Regions from separate parts of the Bacillus sp. Marseille-Q1617 genome, predicted to be linked through region 1. Evidence: riboswitches for the same ligand, from Rfam matches in the RefSeq annotation. Region 1 holds a riboswitch; each other region holds the start of a gene.
What was found. Region 1 has a riboswitch for cobalamin ahead of HWX64_RS20930 (ABC transporter substrate-binding protein). Riboswitches for the same ligand answer to the same signal wherever they lie in the genome.
Positions count from the first base shown of each region.

Region 2: linked by a shared signal. The riboswitch ahead of HWX64_RS07045 (ribonucleoside-diphosphate reductase subunit alpha) and the one ahead of HWX64_RS20930 (ABC transporter substrate-binding protein) in region 1 are both predicted to bind cobalamin.
Region 3: linked by a shared signal. The riboswitch ahead of HWX64_RS05155 (acyl-CoA thioesterase) and the one ahead of HWX64_RS20930 (ABC transporter substrate-binding protein) in region 1 are both predicted to bind cobalamin.

Region 1 is NZ_CAHJXM010000003.1:713,015-719,805, forward strand. Features, by position in the region: gene HWX64_RS20910 (S1 RNA-binding domain-containing protein) at 3-863, shown strand; gene HWX64_RS20915 (GNAT family N-acetyltransferase) at 983-1,528, shown strand; gene HWX64_RS20920 (hypothetical protein) at 1,616-1,765, opposite strand; gene msrA (peptide-methionine (S)-S-oxide reductase MsrA) at 1,822-2,352, opposite strand; cobalamin riboswitch at 2,528-2,725, shown strand; gene HWX64_RS20930 (ABC transporter substrate-binding protein) at 2,968-3,909, shown strand; gene HWX64_RS20935 (iron ABC transporter permease) at 3,872-4,924, shown strand; gene HWX64_RS20940 (heme ABC transporter ATP-binding protein) at 4,926-6,398, shown strand; gene HWX64_RS20945 (LCP family protein) at 6,674-6,791, shown strand, end outside.
Region 2 is NZ_CAHJXM010000001.1:1,402,148-1,408,938, forward strand. Features, by position in the region: gene HWX64_RS07025 (thiolase family protein) at 1-680, shown strand, start outside; gene gndA (NADP-dependent phosphogluconate dehydrogenase) at 960-2,372, shown strand; gene HWX64_RS07035 (hypothetical protein) at 2,437-2,613, opposite strand; gene HWX64_RS07040 (SurA N-terminal domain-containing protein) at 3,055-3,819, opposite strand; cobalamin riboswitch at 4,551-4,733, shown strand; gene HWX64_RS07045 (ribonucleoside-diphosphate reductase subunit alpha) at 4,916-6,791, shown strand, end outside.
Region 3 is NZ_CAHJXM010000001.1:1,040,757-1,047,547, forward strand. Features, by position in the region: gene HWX64_RS05135 (tripartite tricarboxylate transporter TctB family protein) at 1-41, shown strand, start outside; gene HWX64_RS05140 (tripartite tricarboxylate transporter permease) at 54-1,568, shown strand; gene tcuA (FAD-dependent tricarballylate dehydrogenase TcuA) at 1,588-3,102, shown strand; gene HWX64_RS05150 (SLC13 family permease) at 3,182-4,540, shown strand; gene HWX64_RS05155 (acyl-CoA thioesterase) at 4,623-5,096, opposite strand; cobalamin riboswitch at 5,240-5,437, opposite strand; gene HWX64_RS05160 (flotillin family protein) at 5,634-6,791, shown strand, end outside.

The DNA.
Region 1 (6,791 bases):
TTATGTCTTCATTGACACCGGGCACGGTAGAAGAATTATATGTCGATCATGAAGTCCCATACGGCTTCTTCTTGACAAATGATTATGAGGATCGCGTACTGCTGCATCATTCAGAAATAACAGATGAAATACAAGAGGGGGATACTGTCAAAGTATTTCTTTATCACGATAAGGATGTCAGGCTGACGGCGACCATGCGTATTCCGAAGGTGCAAGTAGGGTCTTATGGATGGGCTGAGGTAGTGGATAAACGAGAAGATTTAGGAGTGTTTGTCAATATCGGACTTCCTAAAGACATTTTGGTCTCTGCAGACGACCTGCCGAAGTTCCTTTCCTTATGGCCGGAACCCGGCGACCAATTGTTCATGTCATTAAATCGGGACAAGCAGGATCGTCTGTATGGAAAGCTTGCAACGGAAAATATCATCGAGCAAGTGTCTAGAAGAGCATCAAAAGAAATGCTTAATGCAAAGGTCCAAGGCAGGGTTTACCGTCTATTGAAAGTGGGCACGTTCTTTTTATCCGAACAGGGTTACCGCTGCTTCGTACATGAGAATGAGCGTAAACAAGAACCAAGACTTGGCGAGCTTGTTGAAGGAAGAGTCATCGATGTAAAGGATGACGGAAATCTTAATGTCTCTTTCCTTCCATTAAAACAAGATAAGATGCATGATGATGCCGATGTGATTCTTTCTTACCTGCATCAGCGGAATGGTGCGATCCCGTTCTGGGACAAGAGCCAGCCGGATGAAATTAAGGAACGCTTCAACATGAGCAAGGCTTCCTTTAAACGCGCAATCGGGAAACTGATGAAAGAAAACAAAGTATACCAGGAAGAGGGCTGGACGTACTTGAAAAAATAATGAGTATGTATTGAAGGAGAGCGGATACCCCGCCTCCTTTTTTTCTGTGTTTTTACTTATAAAGCCTGTCCTCCCTTAAAGGAGATATGTTAAAATGATGGCGAGAAAGGAGGGATATTATGGAAGCTACGGCTGAGTATACGATAAAGAAAGCTGGAATCGAAGAGCTCGACATCATACTGGATTTATTAAAAGATGCTTCTTTGTGGCTGAAAACGAAAGGGCTTACACAATGGGATTATTACCTCACAGACATGGATGGAAATCTTGTGGAAATTATTGATTCAATCAGGAGAGGTCATACATATTTACTCTTTTGGAAGAATGAAGCGGCAGGTTCATTGACACTGGAACCCTCACCGAATGAATGGGATTGTGATATATGGGGGGATGAAGCAAGTGAAGAAAGGTGCTTATATTTGCATCGTTTAGTCGTGAAGAGGAAGTGGAAAGGAGAAGGGTTGGGGGCAGAATGTTTAAACTGGGCGGAGTCCTTCTGTCAACAGAATGGTTATGAAAAGCTAAGATTCGATTGTCTGCATAGCAATGACGGGTTGAATCATTACTATCAGACCAGATATACACTGAGGGAGACCGTCCATGTTCATGGAGTGCACAATAAGTATGAAAAAATGATAGCAAAACCGAGAAAATCTAGCGATTGATGGCTTTTCATGGTGGAGGATTTCCCCGGTTCCTTCTTCTTAACTTATACAAAAGTTATCATACTATTCGTCTTGTGTTCGACATCTTTATTCTCTTTCTTTTCCATCTTCACCTTGTTCTGCATTTTTGTAATTCACTTTGTCTTCATCAGGATAGGGGTCGAAAAAATTCACAGCCCTGCCCGGACCCTCGAAACCTTTCACTTGTTCCTTGTCTGGATTTTTTTTATTCATCATAAAAAACCCCCTTTCTGGCACTTAGTTTGTGAGAAAGGGGCGGTTGTCATGCACTTTTATTGCTCCCAGTGATTGCGGATGAATTCATCCCTGCCGGAAACTTTGCGATCAGCTTTATATTCATCTGGACTTTTTTTATAAAACTTTTGATGATAATCCTCAGCAGGATAAAAGGCTGCCGCCGGCAGGATCTTTGTAACGATCGGTTTATTGAATCGTCCACTTTCTGCAATTCTTTGTTTGGAATCTTCTGCAGCTTTTTTTTGTTTCTCATTGTGATAGAAGATGGCCGTTCGATACTGATCGCCGCGGTCATGGAATTGCCCGCCATCATCTGTCGGGTCGATTTGCGGCCAATAAAGGTCCAAGAGGCTTTCATATGGGAAGATGGAAGGGTCAAATGTAATCTGTACCACTTCATAATGCCCGCTCTGTCCTTCTTTTACTTCTTTATAAGTAGGATGATCAACGTGTCCTCCTGAATATCCGGAAACGACATCAACGATGCCGGGTAATTCGTCAAAAGGTTTTACCATGCACCAGAAACATCCTCCGGCAAAGGTAGCGAGTTCAAATTCTTTTTTCATTTCTATGAAACCTCCTGCAGCTTTTTTGCTGCTGTAATGTGGTAAAGGTATATCAGAATGAACAAATTTTATCATTTTCATTGACGGTTTGACAATCAAAAAAATGTCTAGATTATATAAAAATGTATTTACCTGAACGCAGACGCTCCTGTATAATTCATGTGAACGGAAAATTACATAGTTGAATGATCGGGTGAAGCGGAGTATGTTTTCATATTCCTGCGCTTCTTAAAAGGGAAGTTGGTGCAACTCCAACGCGGTCCCGCCACTGTAAATGGGAGCAAGCTGCAATAAGCCACTGTACATAGGTACGGGAAGGGGCAGCAAGCAATGACCATGAGCCAGGAGACCTGCCTGACATCTTTGACACTGGTACTACGCGGATGGGAAAGTGTAACATGCATGCATGTTTTTTTACATGATGGTCCTAAATGCATATTACACAGCATCGCCTTTTCGGGGATGTTTTTTTATTTGTCTCTTTTTTGCACTTTTTCGAAAGTCAAAAGGGGATTTTGATCGATGCCCGTTCGAATCCACTACCTGCCGGATAAGGAAAAGAATGCAGCGATCTTGATAAAAGCGGTTAATATCACGAGGAAAGAAGGAAAAAAAATGAAAAAGATTAGTAGTCTGATTATTATTTTAATGCTGTCAGTATTATTCACAGCTGCTTGTGGCAATGATTCTGACAACCAAAAGGCCGGGGAAGGTACTGAAGAGAAATCAGTTGACCAATCCATTCATGTGAAGGATGCTTTAGGTGATGAAATAACTTTGGAATCAAAGCCCGAACGAATCATTTCGTTAATTCCGAGTAATACGGAAATACTATTTGAACTGGGTCTTGGTGGAGAAGTCGTGGGAGTGACAGATTTCGATAACTATCCCGAGGAAGCTGCTGCAAAAGAGAAAATCGGAGGTATGGAATTCAATGTCGAGAAAATCATCAGCCTCGATCCAGATCTCGTACTTGCGCATGAGTCGACTGCTGTGAGCGCGAAAGAAGGATTAAATCAATTGCGCGACTCGGGAATCAGCGTATTCGTCGTTAAGGATACACAGAAAATAGATGAAGTATACACAATCATAGAGAATATTGGAAAGCTTACAGATACGGAAAAGAAAGCGGAAAAGCTGGTATCTGGCATGAAAAAAGATCTTCAAGAACTTAAATCAAAAGCAGAGGAAGTTGAGCAGAAGAGGAAGGTGTACGTGGAAGTGGCTCCTGCACCGGATATTTACTCAACAGGAAACAATACCTTTATCAATGAGATGCTTGAATTGATCAATGCAGAGAATGCGCTGAAAGATCAGGAAGGGTGGATCGCCGTCAATCAAGAAGAGGTCATCGCAGCGAATCCTGATGTCATTATTACCACGTACGGTGATAACGAACAGATCATGACCCGGGACGGCTGGCAGGATATCAACGCAGTCAAAAATGAACACGTTTATGATGTGCACACTGATCTCGTGACCCGTACCGGTCCTAGATTGGTAGAAGGAGTAGAGGAAATTGCCAAGTCTGTTTATCCGGAGATATTTACAGAATAGAATATGGATCATCTATCTGCTGGCATTAAGTATTCTTATCCTGTCGCTATTGATCGGGATATCGATTGGAACTGTAAAGGTTCCCATCATTGATATCCTTAAGATCATCAGTGCCGAAATGTTTGGGGACGGCTCAGCGGAGACCGTCGACCCCATGCATTCAAACATTGTATTTTCCATTCGCTTACCACGAGTTTTATTAGCTTTACTAGTGGGGAGCTCCTTAGCGGTAGCGGGGGCTTCCTTTCAAGGGTTATTAAGAAATCCCCTTGCCGATCCATATACCCTGGGAATGTCTTCAGGGGCATCGGTGGGTGCAGTTGTGACTTTATTCTTCAATATCAGCCTGCCGTTTCTGGGGTTGTTCACGCTGCCGGTCATCAGTATCCTGGGTTCATTGCTGACTGTATTTCTAGTATTGACGTTTGCAAGGAAGGTAGACCGCACGATGAAGGTAGAAACCATCATACTGACAGGAATTATTTTCAGCTCATTTCTCGGCTCTGTCATTTCCCTTATGATTGCACTTTCCGGAGAGGAGTTGAGGCAGATCATCGGCTGGCTGCTGGGCAGCGTATCCATGAGGGGCTGGGATTATATTTTCATTGTCTTTCCTTTCTTTGTTGCCGGGACGCTGCTCCTGATGTTAAATGCCAAGGAATTGAACGGCATGAGCTTCGGGGAAGAGCAAGCCCGCCATATAGGCATCTCGGTTCAGAAGAGAAAATATATGATTCTGATTGCAGGAAGCACATTGACCGGAGCGGCAGTTGCCGTTTCCGGTACGATCGGTTTTGTAGGGCTCGTGATCCCTCACTTTATCAGAAGGATGATTGGATATGACCATCAGCATGTGCTCCCGCTCTCGGTCATTTCAGGCGGCGCGTTCCTGGTCATTGCAGACTTGATATCCCGCACCGTGATCAGTCCGTCTGAGTTACCAATCGGAGTGATCACCGCATTGATCGGTGCGCCGATCTTTGCCTATATACTGCTTAAGAAACGAGGGGGATGACATGCTGAAAGTCCATCATTTATCTGTTGGCTATGAAGAAAAAGCTATAGTGGAAAATATTGATTTTCAAGTTGAGACAGGTGAATTCTTTGGTATATTGGGTCCTAACGGCAGCGGGAAGACTACCCTCTTGAAGGCTCTTTCGGGCGTCCTTCCTCTAACGGCCGGAACGATAATGCTGAATGAAAAGACCTTGGGCGAATACTCCTCAAAGGAGTTAGCGAAACTGATAGCCGTGCTGCCGCAAAACTCATCGCATTCCTTTTCTTACAGTGTGAAAGAAACAGTCATGCTTGGCCGCTATCCTCATCAGAAAGGGATATTTAAAACGATTTCCCCTTATGATAATGAAATCGTTCATGCAGCCATGGCTCAAACAGGAGTAGAGAGTCTGCATGAACGCAAGCTGGATGAGCTGTCAGGGGGAGAAAAGCAAAGGGTATTCCTTGCCCAGGCTCTTGCCCAGGAACCGAAGGTCATCCTGCTGGACGAACCGACCAATCACCTGGACCTCTCTTTTCAGAAAAGCTTGCTGGAACTGTTGAAGCAACAAACAAAAGAGCGTAACTTGACAGTCGTGTCCATCTTTCATGATTTAAATCTTGCCAGCCTCTATTGTGACCGTCTGCTTTTGATGCAGAACGGCCTGGCCAGAGTAGTCGATCATCCGGAAGAAGTGTTGAAGGAAACACATATTCAAGAGGTATATGATACTGAAGTACATAAACAAGCCCATCCCGATGTAGCCAAACCGCAAATAGTTCTGCTCCCTGATGAGAAAGTGGATGATGGAATGGTGGAAGCGTGTGAGGAGTTTCTGACTGTTTCCCCTGAAATGATCACTTATCAGTCCCCCATCCATATGAAATGCATGTCCTCAGGGGTGATCGGTTCAGGGTTTGGCTGGTACAAAAACGTGGTGAACCGATATGTCCCCCCTCATTATGATTGCACCGATTACCAGGGGGATTTGATGAATTTTCTTGGAGAAAAGGAATTTGATCCCTCTTTCACTGTTGGAATGATGACGGCAGTGAACTTGGAGGATGTGGAATATGGCTTGTTCACCGTGGATGAGCATTCGATTTTTGTTGTCGTCACAGCAGGTATAGGAAATGCTGTGGATGTGACTGGTACTTACCTGTTTCCTCAGGAGACGAGGCCTGGCACGATCAATACTTGGGTTTTTGTCAATGGAAAGCTTTCTGATGAAGCTTTCATTGAAGCCCTTGTAACATCCACTGAAGCAAAAGTCAGGGCGATGCAGGAACAAGAGGTGTATGATCACAGAACCGGCACCCTCGCTACCGGCACCCCTACTGACAGTATCCTGATCGCTTCGACCCATCAGGGAACGGCTTATCCCTTCGCAGGGAGCATCACCCCCCTGGGCAGGCTGATTGGTAAAGGTGTGTATGAAACAACGAAGAAAGCCATTGAATCTTATCGTAAAAGAATGAGTAGCACATCTTAAGAACATTGCAAAGCTATTAAAAGCTGAGTCGTTAATCATACAGACTCAGCTTCTTTGTTTTGGAGAGGAATGTTTAATCCCGCGGTATATAGGGGTAATAACTTCAGGTACCTAAAAAATGCTCACGAAGTCGTACTAGTTATGGTACTATAAATTATAACATGCTGGAAATTCATGCATGTCCCTCCATAACCTGAGTATTGAGTCAGGAGGAATTGTAGAGTAGAATTTTTCAATAGCTTGCTGCCATTTCATTTTGCAAAGAAGGTGGAAAAATGGATTCAAGACTCGATCGCAAGAAACGAAAGAAAAAAAGAGGCAGAAAAATTATCTTAGTGCTATTATTAATCATTTTATCGTTACTAGGCTATTCAGCCTTTCAATTTTATAACG
Region 2 (6,791 bases), on a different contig from region 1:
TCAGCCGTGAGGAATTAGATCGATTCGCAAGTCAAAGTCATCAAAAAGCTTTACAAGCCCAGGAAGATCAACGGTTTGAAGGAGAAATCCATCCGATTGATATTCCAACCGAAGAAGGAGGTACTTTCATCTTCAGTAAAGATGAAGGACCAAGGCAAGGTACAACTGTCGATGTCCTTTCAACATTAAAGCCTGCATTTAAAGAGGACGGAATCATTCATGCAGGAAATGCCAGTCAAATCAGTGACGGAGCAGCTGCGCTCCTTCTCATGAGCCGTGAAAAAGCGGATGAACTTGGATTGAAAGCAAGGTTCAAAGTACACACCCGGGTGGTAACAGGTTCCGACCCAACTTTAATGTTAACCGGCCCAATTCCGGCGACAAAAAAAGCTCTTAAGAAATCAGGTTTATCCTTGGAAGATATCGATGTCTTCGAAGTGAATGAAGCATTTGCGCCGGTCGCCTTGGCATGGTTAAAAGAAATGAGAGCCGACCCGGCCAGATTAAATCCGAATGGGGGAGCGATTGCCCTTGGTCACCCCTTGGGTGCAAGCGGGGCACGCATCATGGTAACGATGATGCACGAACTCGAAAGGACAGGGGGCCATTTTGGACTTCAAACGATGTGTGAGGGACACGGGATGGCCAACGCCACCATCATTGAACGATTGGAATCGTAGCTTTTTATCTATCTTTTTTAGGGCGGACCCTTTCAGGTTCGTCCTTTTCATTTCTCCATTGCTGATCAACTTTGAATTGAATAATATCCATAAGGAAAGAATGAATACTATCTAAACCGAAGTCATCATGGAATCGGGAAGCGGTTTTAATAAGTGCAATTTATAAAAAATCGTCATTAGAAGAAAGTTTTTTTATGAAAGTTCAGCATGAAAATTTATTTCGTATTATAATGGTTACGGTGAAAAAATGTTTTGTAAGCAAGGAAAGGAAGGATAGATATGGCTACACAACAAATCGGTGTGGTTGGTGTAGGAGTAATGGGGAAAAGCCTTGCTCTGAATTTTGAAAGCAGAGGGTACTCAGTCGCCATTTATGATGTAACTGAGGAAAAAGTGAATGAAATCTTAGAAGAGCATAGTGGTAAACACTTTACGGGTACAAGCAGTGTGGAAGCATTCGCAGCATCCTTGGAAACACCAAGGAAAATACTCATGATGGTGCCTGCAGGTAAAATTACGGATAAAGCAATTGATTCCCTGCTGCCACACTTAGATAAAGGGGACATCCTGATTGATGGGGGAAATGCTTACTTTGAAGATACGATCCGACGGAATAAAGCTCTTGAGGAAAAAGGGATCAATTTTATTGGAGCGGGTGTTTCAGGTGGAGAAGAGGGTGCATTATACGGACCTGCCATCATGCCAAGCGGACAAAAAGAAGCTTATGATTTGATAGAACCGTTCTTGACAGCTATTGCAGCGAAAGTAAACGGTGATGCTTGCAGTACATATATCGGACCGGATGGTTCCGGTCATTATGTGAAGATGGTTCACAATGGAATAGAATACAGCGATATGCAGCTCATTTGTGAAGCGTATTACTTAATGAAAAACGTCTTGGGAATAGAAGCACAAGAACTTCATGAAATTTTCAAAGAGTGGAATGAAGGGGAGCTTGACAGTTATTTGATCGAGATTACGGCTGATATCTTTACTAAAGTTGATGAAGAAACAGGTAAACCCCTGGTAGAAGTCATCCTGGATACAGCAGGACAAAAGGGCACTGGTAAATGGACCAGCATATCCGCCCTGGAGCTTGGGGTGCCTCTGTCGATTATTACTGAATCTGTTTTCGCCCGCTTTATTTCGGCTATGAAGGAAGAACGTGTAAAGGCAAGCAAGATTTTAAGAGGACCTAAAAACAACGAATTCAACGGAAATAAGGAAGAGTTTGTTGAAATGATCCGTAAAGCATTGTATTTAAGTAAAATCTGTTCCTATGCTCAAGGATTTGCACAGTTACAATCAGCGTCGAAGGAATATAATTGGAATCTCAAGCCAGGTGAAATCGCCATGATTTTCAGAGGGGGATGCATCATCCGGGCAGGATTCCTGCAAGAAATCAAGAAAGCTTATGACCGGGATGCAGGATTGACGAATTTACTATTGGATCCGTATTTTAAGGAAATCGTTGAAAATTATCAGGACGATGCACGTGAAGTGGTGGCGACGGCCATTAAATTGGGAATACCAGTACCAGGGCTTGCAAGTGCACTAGCTTATTATGACAGCTATCGTTCGGAATCGCTGCCGGCAAACCTTTTGCAGGCTCAGCGTGATTATTTCGGAGCCCACACTTATCAACGGACGGATAAAGAAGGAACCTTCCATACCAATTGGCTAAGTAAATAAATGGATGAACAAGGAAGCCGCAGTACAATTTGAATGTACTGCGGCTTTTTTCTTGTTGAGCGGCTTACTCTTCGCTCGAGGAATCATCTTTTGTATGATGTTTCTTTTTTTCTTCCCGTTGTTCTTTCTTTAAATCCTCTAAGGGGATCGGATCTACGTTTTGTTCACTTTCATGTTTATCAAGGATTCCTTCATGATCCTTATTTACTTGTTCAGGGTTATCGTTTGAACGTTTATTCATGTATTTCATCTCCTTTATTTACTAGTGATTTGTTTTCAATGCCGCTGGTGATTTCCGTGCAAGACTTCGCTTTCCGCGGGTGACCCGTGAGTCTCCTCGGTCGTACCTCCCTGCGGGAAGAAAAGCGGAGGCGGCTCGCTCAGAGTCGACAAGCATAAGACAGGTCAGCCATAAAGGCGTTTTGCCTTTTTGGATGGCATGGCTTATGTCTCGAGCCTCTAGCCGCCGGAGCTGGACAAGTCTCACATCAGTCACTTCTCCCGCAGGAGTCTTCGTCTTGCACTCCAATCAACAGCTAGAAAAAAGTAATATCAAAAATCAGCAGCTTTAAACAGAGTCTACTGAAGTAATGTATGGTAGACAGTACCCTTTTTTAAAAAAGATAAAACGTATGAATAAAAAAAGAACAATTCCCGTAGCGGGAATTGTTCTTATGATGAATTATATTTTCACATCAACTTTAGCATTTTTCTTTAGCTCTTCAACGTGCTGTACAAGTTTTTCTTGTTTCTTTTGCTGTTCAAGTTGAGTCTTGATTTGCGGCTTCACTTCTTCAAACTTAGGTGCTTTTTGATCTTTGCCCTGCTGGCTGGCAAATTGGTCATAGAATTTCTTCATTTCTTCTTCTGTTACTTCATCCACTTTAATCTCTTTTTCAACGTAGTTCGTGTATTTGATGTTTTCAGCAACTTGAGTTTTTAATTCATCCATTGAGAATCCGGCGTCTTTCATAGCCTTTTCGAATTCTTTCTCACTCTTGTATTGTTTTTTTACTTCATCAAGCTGTTTGTTGATTTCTTCGTCAGTTGCCTTATACCCTTTCTTGTCTGCCTGCTGCATAAGAAGAGTTTGACCTACAAGGCTGTCGATTGTTTGTTTTTTGATTTGTTCAGCGGCTTTTTCACTCGTCGGGTCTTGTCCCATTTGTTGAAACTGCATTTGAGAGGATGTAAGGATGTTATTATAATCTTCACCCTTCAGCTTCTCGTCATTGACCACTGCAACCACTTTATCTTTGTCCACTTTTTGTTTATCCATTTTCTTTTGCATTTCTTCCATTTGCTTTGCCTGATCTTGTTGTTCTTTACTTTTCTCTTCTGTTTTTGGTTTATCTTCGGATTGCTTTTTTGCCTCTTCTCCATTTCCGCAAGCGGCTAAGGCAATCGTCATAATTGTTATCAATAAAGCGCTCATTAATTTTTTCATGTATCATTTTCTCCTTTCAAAGGCGATATAATTAGGATGCTTTCTATTAGATTGCTATTAGGGCAAGTAAACGATGACCGCTCCTTTCCGCTGCAGACACTTGCTTTCCGCGGGGAGGAACTCGAGCCTACTCGGCGTTCCGCCTGCGGGATCTCGACTTTTCCTCTATATCCCATCGGAGTCAAATGCCTTCTGCTACAATCCACTCTGTATTAACAATGTCGTTTGTATCAGCAATCATAATGAAAACTGCTAATTAAAAAATCACTTAATGCGCATTGTATATGATTCTTATGAATAAATAAACCTTTTTGACTCATTTAATCATATTGTAATCACCCTGAAACACTAGATTCGTTTATTTTATCCCCCAGCATCGCCATTCATTCAAAAAAAGGGGGCTGTTCACATCCGAATTCTTCCGGTGTAAACAGCCCGTCAAATATTGGGGACCAAAGAATACTGTCAAACAACCTTCTAATAGGATTATAGGATTTCTGCTTCCCGGTCTCAAACAACAAATTTCAATGTAATCTCGCTTTACCTCTGTTTTAGTCTTCCGATTCAAAGGTGTTCGCGGATTTTTGATGAAAAAGATAATTATAAGCATATTTGCTTTTAAGTGACGCAATGATTTCTGCTTGAAAAATCATAGGAATTAAATTATGATGAATGGGAACACAATACTTTGTGTTTTATGAGTAAATTCATAACTATATATTGATTAGTTCAATTAAATCTATAAGTACGGTGTCTATTTAGACTTAATAGGGAATCTGGTGAAATTCCAGAACTGTCCCCGCAACTGTAAGTGTGACGAAATAAGGAATTGCCACTATCTTAATAAAGATGGGAAGGCCTTAAAGTAGGTTGAAGCACGAGTCAGGAGACCTGCCGTAGTTATTACGTATGATCTTCTTCGGGAATTGGGAGGATATGCGAGGATAGAATAATAGATATCAATACATACGTCTGTTATATCATATCATCGTTATTCATTTAAGCCCGTCCAATTTAGAGGATGGGCTTTTTTTATATCCTCTCCCGCAGCTTGTATAGTACGAATGAATTGAACAGATCCGGGAGGAATGGAGATATGAAATTGATTGAAACAGAGAAAACATCTGAACTGGCCAGGCAGCTATGCGGGAAGCTAAAGTTGGATTTCCCCGAATTGGACATGGATGGATTTGAAGAGAAAGTGGAAGGGCTTCTTCAAGTGAAAAAGGAATTCTCAGTGGAACAGCTTTATCACCAAATGATCTTGTCCGCTGTCGAAAGAATTTCAGCAGAAGAACCACAATGGACTTATGCTGCTGCATGTCTGTACTTAGAAAGGCTTTATCGCTCCAGCAGTCAATCCAGGGGACTTGATCCTGCAAATCCATACCGCTCATTTTTTGATTTGATACAAAATCTTGTCCAGAAGAAGTTATATAATCCACGCTTACTGGCTGAATACACCCTGGAAGAAATCCAGCATTTGGAGTCCCTTTTGGATCCTTCTAAAGACAAGCTGTTTACCTATATTGGAATTGTTACACTTGCTGAGCGCTATCTAACGAAGTCACATGAAGGAAGAGTATATGAACTCCCTCAGGAGAGGTTTATGGTGATTGCGATGACCCTCATGATGGATGAACCCAAAGGGCAAAGGCTCTCGTTGATTAAAGAAGCTTACTGGGCCCTGTCCAATCTGTATATGACCGTTGCCACACCTACATTAGCGAACGCAGGTAAAAGCTACGGACAGCTCTCCAGCTGCTTCATCGATACTGTGGAGGATGATTTGAGGTGCATCTTTGACAGCAATACGGATGTTTCGACCCTGAGTAAAAACGGCGGGGGCCTTGGTATCTACTTAGGCAAAGTCCGGAGCAGGGGGAGTGACATCAAAGGCTTTAAAGGTGTGGGCTCGGGGGTCATTCCGTGGATGAAGCAATTAAATAATACCGCTGTGTCCGTGGACCAGCTCGGTCAGCGTCAAGGCGCAATTGCGGTTTACCTCGATGTCTGGCACAAAGATATTCATTCTTTCCTGGACGTTCGGTTGAACAATGGAGATGAACGGCAGCGTACCCATGATTTGTTTACAGGTGTCTGCCTTCCTGATTTATTTATGGAAGCGGTTGAAGAAAGAGATGAGTGGCACTTGTTCGACCCTCATGAAGTAAGGAGAGTCATGGGCTTTTCTCTGGAAGACTTTTACGATGAAGAAAAAGGTCAGGGTTCATTCAGGGAGAAGTACTGGCAATGTGTGAATCATCCGGAACTTTCTAAGAAAACAGTACCTGCCATTGACCTATTCAAACGAATTATGATCTCTCAGCTGGAAACGGGAACACCTTTTATGTTCTACCGGGATACTGTAAATCGCCAGAATGCCAATGCTCATAAAGGGATGATTTACTGCAGCAATCTATGTACGGAAATCGCTCAAAATATGAGCCCTACTTATTTAGAGGAAGAAAAGATAGAAGACGGGAAAATCATTACTTCTAAACATCCAGGTGATTATGTCGTGTGTAATCTCGCGTCCCTTTCCCTGGCTAAGGCTGTTCAGCACAAAGTATTATCCCGGACGATCAAGATTGCTGTAAGACTTTTGGATAATGTCATCGACCTTAATAATATACCTGTACTCCAAGCCCAATTGACAAATCAGCGGTATAGAGGAATCGGGCTGGGTACGTTTGGGTGGCATCATTTACTTGCCGCGAAGGGCTTAAGATGGGAAAGCGAGGAAGCCGCAGCGTACTGTGATTCACTCTATGAAGAGATTGCGTATCATACAATTGAGGCAAGCAGCGATCTTGCAAAGGAGAAAGGAGCGTATCCATATTTTAAAGGTTCAGATTGGGATACCGGGAATTATTTCGATAAAAAAGGATATAAAGGTCCGCTTTGGGAGCAGTTGAAAACGGAAGTGTCATACACCGGGATTCGGAACGGGTACCTCATGGCTGTTGCGC
Region 3 (6,791 bases), on a different contig from region 1:
GGTATGCATTCAGCGTTTTATTAGGAGTCAGTCTTCCTTAGGAGGTGAGCTAAATGGATTTAAGCAACTTCATGCAAGGTTTAACAACTGCTTTAGAACCTATAAATATTATGTGGGTGGTAATCGGAGGATTTCTTGGGACGATAGTCGGTATGCTGCCTGGGCTGGGTCCTGCAACTGCGGTAGCTGTATTAATCCCGATCACATTTGGTATGGAGCCCGTCAGTGCAATTATTTTGATGGCAGCCATCTATTATGGCGCTATGTACGGCGGGTCGAGGAGCTCGATACTATTAAATACCCCGGGTGATGGTTCGGCGATAGCCGCTACATTTGATGGTTATCCAATGGCACAGAAAGGTCAGGCAGGACAGGCGATGGCCATCTCGGCAGTTGCCTCGTTCATTGGAGGGATAATGGCTGTAATCGGGTTTATTTTTCTTGCTGAGCCGCTGGCCAGTTTTGCATTGAAATTTGGTCCTGCGGAATACTTTTTGTTGATGCTGTTGACTCTCTCAGCCATTGTTGCTCTATCGGTGGGTAAAATGGTCAAAGGCTTTATTGCCATGTTTCTTGGGTTGATGCTCAGTACCATTGGTATTGACACTCAAAGCGGAGTCTACCGTTTCACTTTCGGAAGTTCTCATCTAAGTGAAGGAATCGATTTTTTAATCGTCATTATCGGTGTTTACGCAGTAGGGGAAGTGCTTTATAACTATTTGACGATTGATCAAGTGAAAAAAGAAAAAAAGAAAGTCGGCAAGATCTGGTTTACAAAGTCGCAGTGGAGACGCTCATTATGGCCGATTCTAAGAAGTGGCCCGCTGGGATTCGTGGTGGGAGTCCTGCCGGGTGCCGGGGGCTCGATTGCTTCTATGATCAGTTATTCGACAGAAAAACAAATCTCCAAAAAGCCGGAGGAATTCGGTAAGGGTGCAGTGGAAGGGCTGGCGGCGCCGGAATCCGCAAATAATGCTGCTTCAGTAGGTGCAATGATCCCGTTATTAACAATGGGCATTCCCGGGTCCGGGACTACAGCCGTTATGCTCGGAGCCCTTGTCATGCTGGGTATGAAGCCAGGTCCTTTACTATTTGAAAATGATCCCAATACGGTGTGGACATTGATCAATAGTATGTTCATTGGAAATATTGCGTTAGTTATCATAAATATCTTGCTGGTTGGTCTACTAGTTAAGATTCTTGATACGCCAGCGAAAGTTTTATATCCGGTTATTGTAATCCTTGCTTTTATCGGAACCTACACACTCAGTTACAGTGCAGTGGACTTCTTTCTGTTATTAATTTTCGGTGTATTCGGTTTATTCATGAAGGTGATGGACTTTCCGATTGCTCCGCTTGTACTGGCATTGATTGTCGGAGCTGATATGGAACAGAACTTTAGAATGGCAGTACTCTCATCGAATGGAAGTCTGGGTATCTTCTTTGATACACCAATAGCAATTGGTTTAACTGTATTAACTCTTTTATCTCTTTTCTATCCATTGCTTATTAAGGCTCTTAAAAAGAGGGGAAGGGATCCTGTTAATCCAATATCAAAAGATATGTAGTGAATAGGAGGACTTATAGATGGCAAACCAAAGATCCTATAATTTAGTTGTCGTTGGGGCAGGTAACGCAGCTTTATGTGCTGCCATTTCAGCCCGTGAAGAAGGGGCGGAAGTGTTGGTTCTTGAAAAAGGTCCGAAGCATAAAAGAGGCGGGAATTCATTCTTTACCGATGGGGCCATCAGGGTAGCGTATCACAATCTGGATGATATCCGTAAAGTTGTAACAGATCTCTCGGATGAGGAAGCAGAAGTTATCGTCATGCCGGATTACAACGAAGATGATTATTATCAAGATATCATGCGCGTGACGAAAGGAGAAAGTCAGCCTGACCTGGCAAAACAACTGGTGGATCGTTCATTTGAGACGCTGGTTTGGATGAAAGGGCATGGAGTGAAATTTGAACTTAACTATGATAATCAGTCCTATGAAAAGGATGGCAAGCGGCAATTCTGGGGAGGACTGCCGGTTAAGACCGAAAATAAAGGTATAGGCTTGATGAAGCAGCTTTTTTCCCGTGCAGAGGAGCTGGGGATTGATATCTGGTATGAGACCGCTGCAGTTGAGCTATTAAAAAAAGGTGAAAAAATAAGCGGTGTCGTCGTCCAGCAGGGTGAAAATAGGATGACAGTAGAATCAACCGGGGTTGTTTTGGCATGCGGTAGTTTTGAAGGAAATAAAAAGCTTCGAAGTGAGTATATCGGCAAAGAATGGGAAGCGGCAATTGTTCGAGGCACCGAATATAACACAGGTGACGGGATTTCTATGGCCATGGCTGCAGGAGCAGAGAAGTTTGGTGAATATTCCGGGTGTCACTCAATTGGAACGGATTATCATGCACCAAAAGTCGGGGACTTCAATAAGCCGGGAGATATCTTTAAAAAACATTCCTATCCCCTTAGTATCATGTTAAATAATGAAGGAAAACGGTTTGTAGATGAAGGCGCCGACTTCCGTAATTATACGTACGCTAAGTACGGACGGGAAATATTGAAACAGCCTGGTCATGTGGCTTATCAGATTTATGATTCCCAAGTACGGCCGCTTCTCAGAAAGGAATATGATTTGGAAGAAGCAACTTATTATAAAGGTGAGACTCTGGATGAACTAGTTAATCAGCTGTCAGTGAACAAACAACAATTTTTGCAGACAATAGAAGATTATAATGCAGCCGTACAAGATGGGGATTACAACCCCACAGAGAAAGACGGAAAGAAGACAGTGGGATTAACACCTGAAAAGACGAACTGGGCATTGAAGATTGAGGAAGGACCTTTCTATGCTTTCCCGGTAACTTGCGGTATTACGTTTTCATTTGGCGGGCTCCGAGTTAATTCATCAGGAGAAGTATTAAATAAAGACGATAAACCATTGTCCGGGCTGTTCGCTGCAGGGGAGATGGTTGGTGGAATCTTTTATCATAATTACCCCGGAGGCTCTGGATTGATGTCAGGTGCTGTGTATGGAAAATTAGCAGGTTCGACTGCTGCACGTTATGCAATGAGCAATAAGCAGGATTCAAAGATCATTCATTGACCTTCATTGGTTTGAAAGAAAGAAAGTCACCTGTTATTCGGTGACTTTTTCCTTTGATTGAGGAATGGGAGTAATGGAAATGAAAAAAAAGCTGTTATTGGCTATAACACTACTTATATACGGATTGTTTTTTATACCGTTTTTCGATTGGGATGATAAATGGAAGGCAATCGCTGCCCTCATCATTATCCAGGTATTATGGATTGGAAAAGTCTTTCCACTTGCTTTCAGTTCACTGCTGCTGATTTTACTTCTCTCGTTTCACTTTTTCAGTTATGAACAAACATTGAGTTATTTTAGCTCAGGTATCGTTTGGCTCTTGTTTTCAACATTTATCATATCAACGGCGTTTATTAATACCGGTCTTGCAAGCAGGGTTTCCCTTTATATGTTGAGGCTCTCCAGGGGTTCCGGGAAGGCCATGATTTTCATCTCTTTTTTACTCATGGTTGTACTGTCTATCCTCATTCCTTCTAATGTCGGGAAAGGCAGCCTATTATCCTCTGTTCTGGATAGTTTAATGAAAAGTTTAAGAAAGATTGGGAATGTCGGTTTTTTAGGCAAATCACTGTTTATCGGGGTAGCCTACCTTGCTGCCATTTCAGGTGCTTTTGTTGCGACGGGAGCCAGTTCCACTATATATGCATTCGGAATTATGAGTGATGTTTCTGATTTGAATTACTTAAAGTGGTTCGAATTATTTGGGTTTCCTGTTTTATTGTTTATTTTCATCCTATGGGGTATATTTTTAGTTATTTTCCCTCCTGAAAAGATAGACCGCAAGCTATTATTATCGTTAATTGAGGATAAAATAGATGAGTTGGGTCCTGTTAGCATCAATGAAAAGAAAATTATCTGTATAATCGGAGGAACCTTGATATTATGGATTGCGCAGCCTTTACACGGCTACTCAATTCCTCAAATCGGCCTGCTGGGTGCTTGCTTTACCTTGCTTCCTTTTGCAGGGGTATGGAAATGGCATGAGGCAAGAAAATCAATAGATTGGGACTTGATGCTCTTTTTTGCTTCTACACTGATGGTATCAGGGATGTTAATCAGAACAGATACGATTGATTGGATGGCTGTCGGTTTAAATCGTATCCTTGACGGTCATCCACCTTGGGTTGTGATACTTCTCTTGGTTTTATGCACAAGTTTGGTCCGAATTGTCTTTGTGAATATTTTAGGTTTTTTGACAATCATGCTCCCCCTTAGTATTACGATTGGAAACACGATACCGGAATTATCGCCTATGCAAATTGCCATGCCGGTGTTTCTTGCATGCGTACCGGGCTTTTTTCTTGTTACGCAATCGCCTGTACACTTGATTAGCTATACGTATGGCTATTTTACAGATAAGGACTTATTGCGAGTAGGTCTGGCAGCATCCGTTTCATGGATAGCAGTTATTATAGGCTCAGTATTTTTTTATTGGTAGGACAATAAAAAGGTATCAAATACACTTCTTTACTTTCACAAAATTAAAAAGGTATGAACAGTTGCCTGTTCATACCCCCTTCCTATTTAATCAGCGCCCGATTCTTCCGATGCACTTTCCGCAGAACCGCCGTGTTGAATAATCTCTTTTCTTCTTCCGTTTCCGGAATCACTTTGGGTACTGGCTTTGGCTTCCCGTCTTCATCCACTGCAACCATGGTAAGGAATGATTCTGTCGTCAAAGTCTTGATACCCGTCAGTAGATTGGTAGAGTACACTTTCACATACACCTCCATGGAAGTCCTGCCCGTGGAAGTGACAATCGCTTCGAGGCTCAGCGCGTCCCCGACAGTTGCAGAAGAAAGAAAATCAACTGAATCGATCGAAGCGGTGACCACCACCGAACTGGAATGTTTCATGGCTGAAAGAGCAGCGATTTCATCGATGAAAGCTAATACCTTTCCACCGAAGATTGTTTGCATGTGATTGGTGTCAGGCGGCAATACCAATTTTGTCTGGATCGTACGTGAGCGTTCAACTGGATAAGCTTGTTCCATCTTCTCATCTCCTCATAAGCTTGAAATAAAAAATGCATCTCCTTTAATAGAAGATGCAGCTATTCCAAGCGAACAATCAGGATCCAATGAAACCTCGTTTGTCGTCTCATAAAGCGCAACACCCTCCTATCTCCCGTAGGAACTCTGTGTTCTTCCCGATTGGCAGGTCTCCTGGCTCAGCTTCGTCGACTTCTTATCCCTTCCCGTTCCCCCCGGGGAAACAGTGGGCTTCATAAGAATTCTCAGCCTTACAGTGGCGGGACCGCGCTGGATTTTCACCAGCTTCCCTTTTAAGAAGAGAGTCAACCGACATCCTCTTCACCAATGAGCAATAATGAAATTGTGAACGCTTTTATTCTACCATATTCGACGTCTCTCGGACTCTACTATGTCAATAAAAAGGAAAAAACCTGATGTTTTCCCATTTTTATGAAACCTTTAAAGGCTGTTATCCGTAGATAGTCATATCACCATTATAAAAGCAGAAAAACTTTACTGCTTAAATAACATAACAGGGGGTAGGTAAGTATGGGTTCATTGACTGCTATTGGAGTGATCATGTTCCTAATTCCTGTATTGATCGTAGCAGCAATTGCGGGAATCGCGTATTATTTTTGGATGAGATTCCGCTACCGCACGGCAAGGTCGAATCAGGCTTTGATCATCACGGGTCCGAAACTCGGGGATCCAGAGAAAGAGACGAATATTTTCACCGACCAGGAAGGACGTTCCATGAAGATCATCAGGGGTGGAGGTTATCGTCTGAGACGATTCCAAACGTCAACGCCCGTTAATCTGACTTCTTTCCAATTGAAGCTGTCGACTCCGCGTGTCTATACAAACGGCGGGGTGCCGATCGTGGCTGATGCGGTCGCGATGGTCAAGGTGGCTGACACGTTAAACGGGATTGCCAATTATGCGGAGCAGTTCCTTGGTAAAGACCAAAAAGAGATTGAAGATGAAATCATTGAGGTATTAGGAAGTAATCTGCGTGCCATTTTATCAAAAATGACCGTGGAGGACATCAACAGCAATCGGGAGAAGTTCAACGCCGACGTATCGGAGATCGCGCAGAAGCAGCTGGATCTTATGGGCTTCAAAATTACTTCCCTCGGCTTGACGGATATCCGTGATGCTGATGAAGAGAATGGATACTTAAAGAACCTTGGACGTCCCCGCATCGCGGAAGTCCGCAAGCAGGCAGAAATCGCCGAGGCTAACACTGAACGTGAGACGCGGATTCACCGTGCTCAGACGGATCAGGAAGCGAAGGAAGAAGAGTATAAGCGTCAAATTTCCATCGCCGAGTCCAAAAAGGAAAAGGACATCAAGGATGCAGCCTTCAAAGAAGAAACAGAGCGTGCGCGGGCGAAATCAGAGCAATCGTACGAATTGGAAAAAGCAAAGCTGTCCAAAGAAGTAAAAGAAGAAGAATTGACGCTTCAATTCCTTGAGCGCGAACGGGCAGTTAAGCTCGAGGCTGAAGAATCGAAAGTGCGTCAAACGAAAGCGGACGCGGAATATTATGAGACGACTCGTAAAGCAGAAGCAGAGGCGCGAAAAGCGGAAATCGACGGGGAAGCGAAAGCGAAGATCCGCCGTGAAGAAGGATCTGCCGAAGCAGATGTCATCAGACAGCGCGGTAAAGCAGAAGCAGAAGCGCGTAAACTGCTTGCTGAAGCAATGGAAAAACAC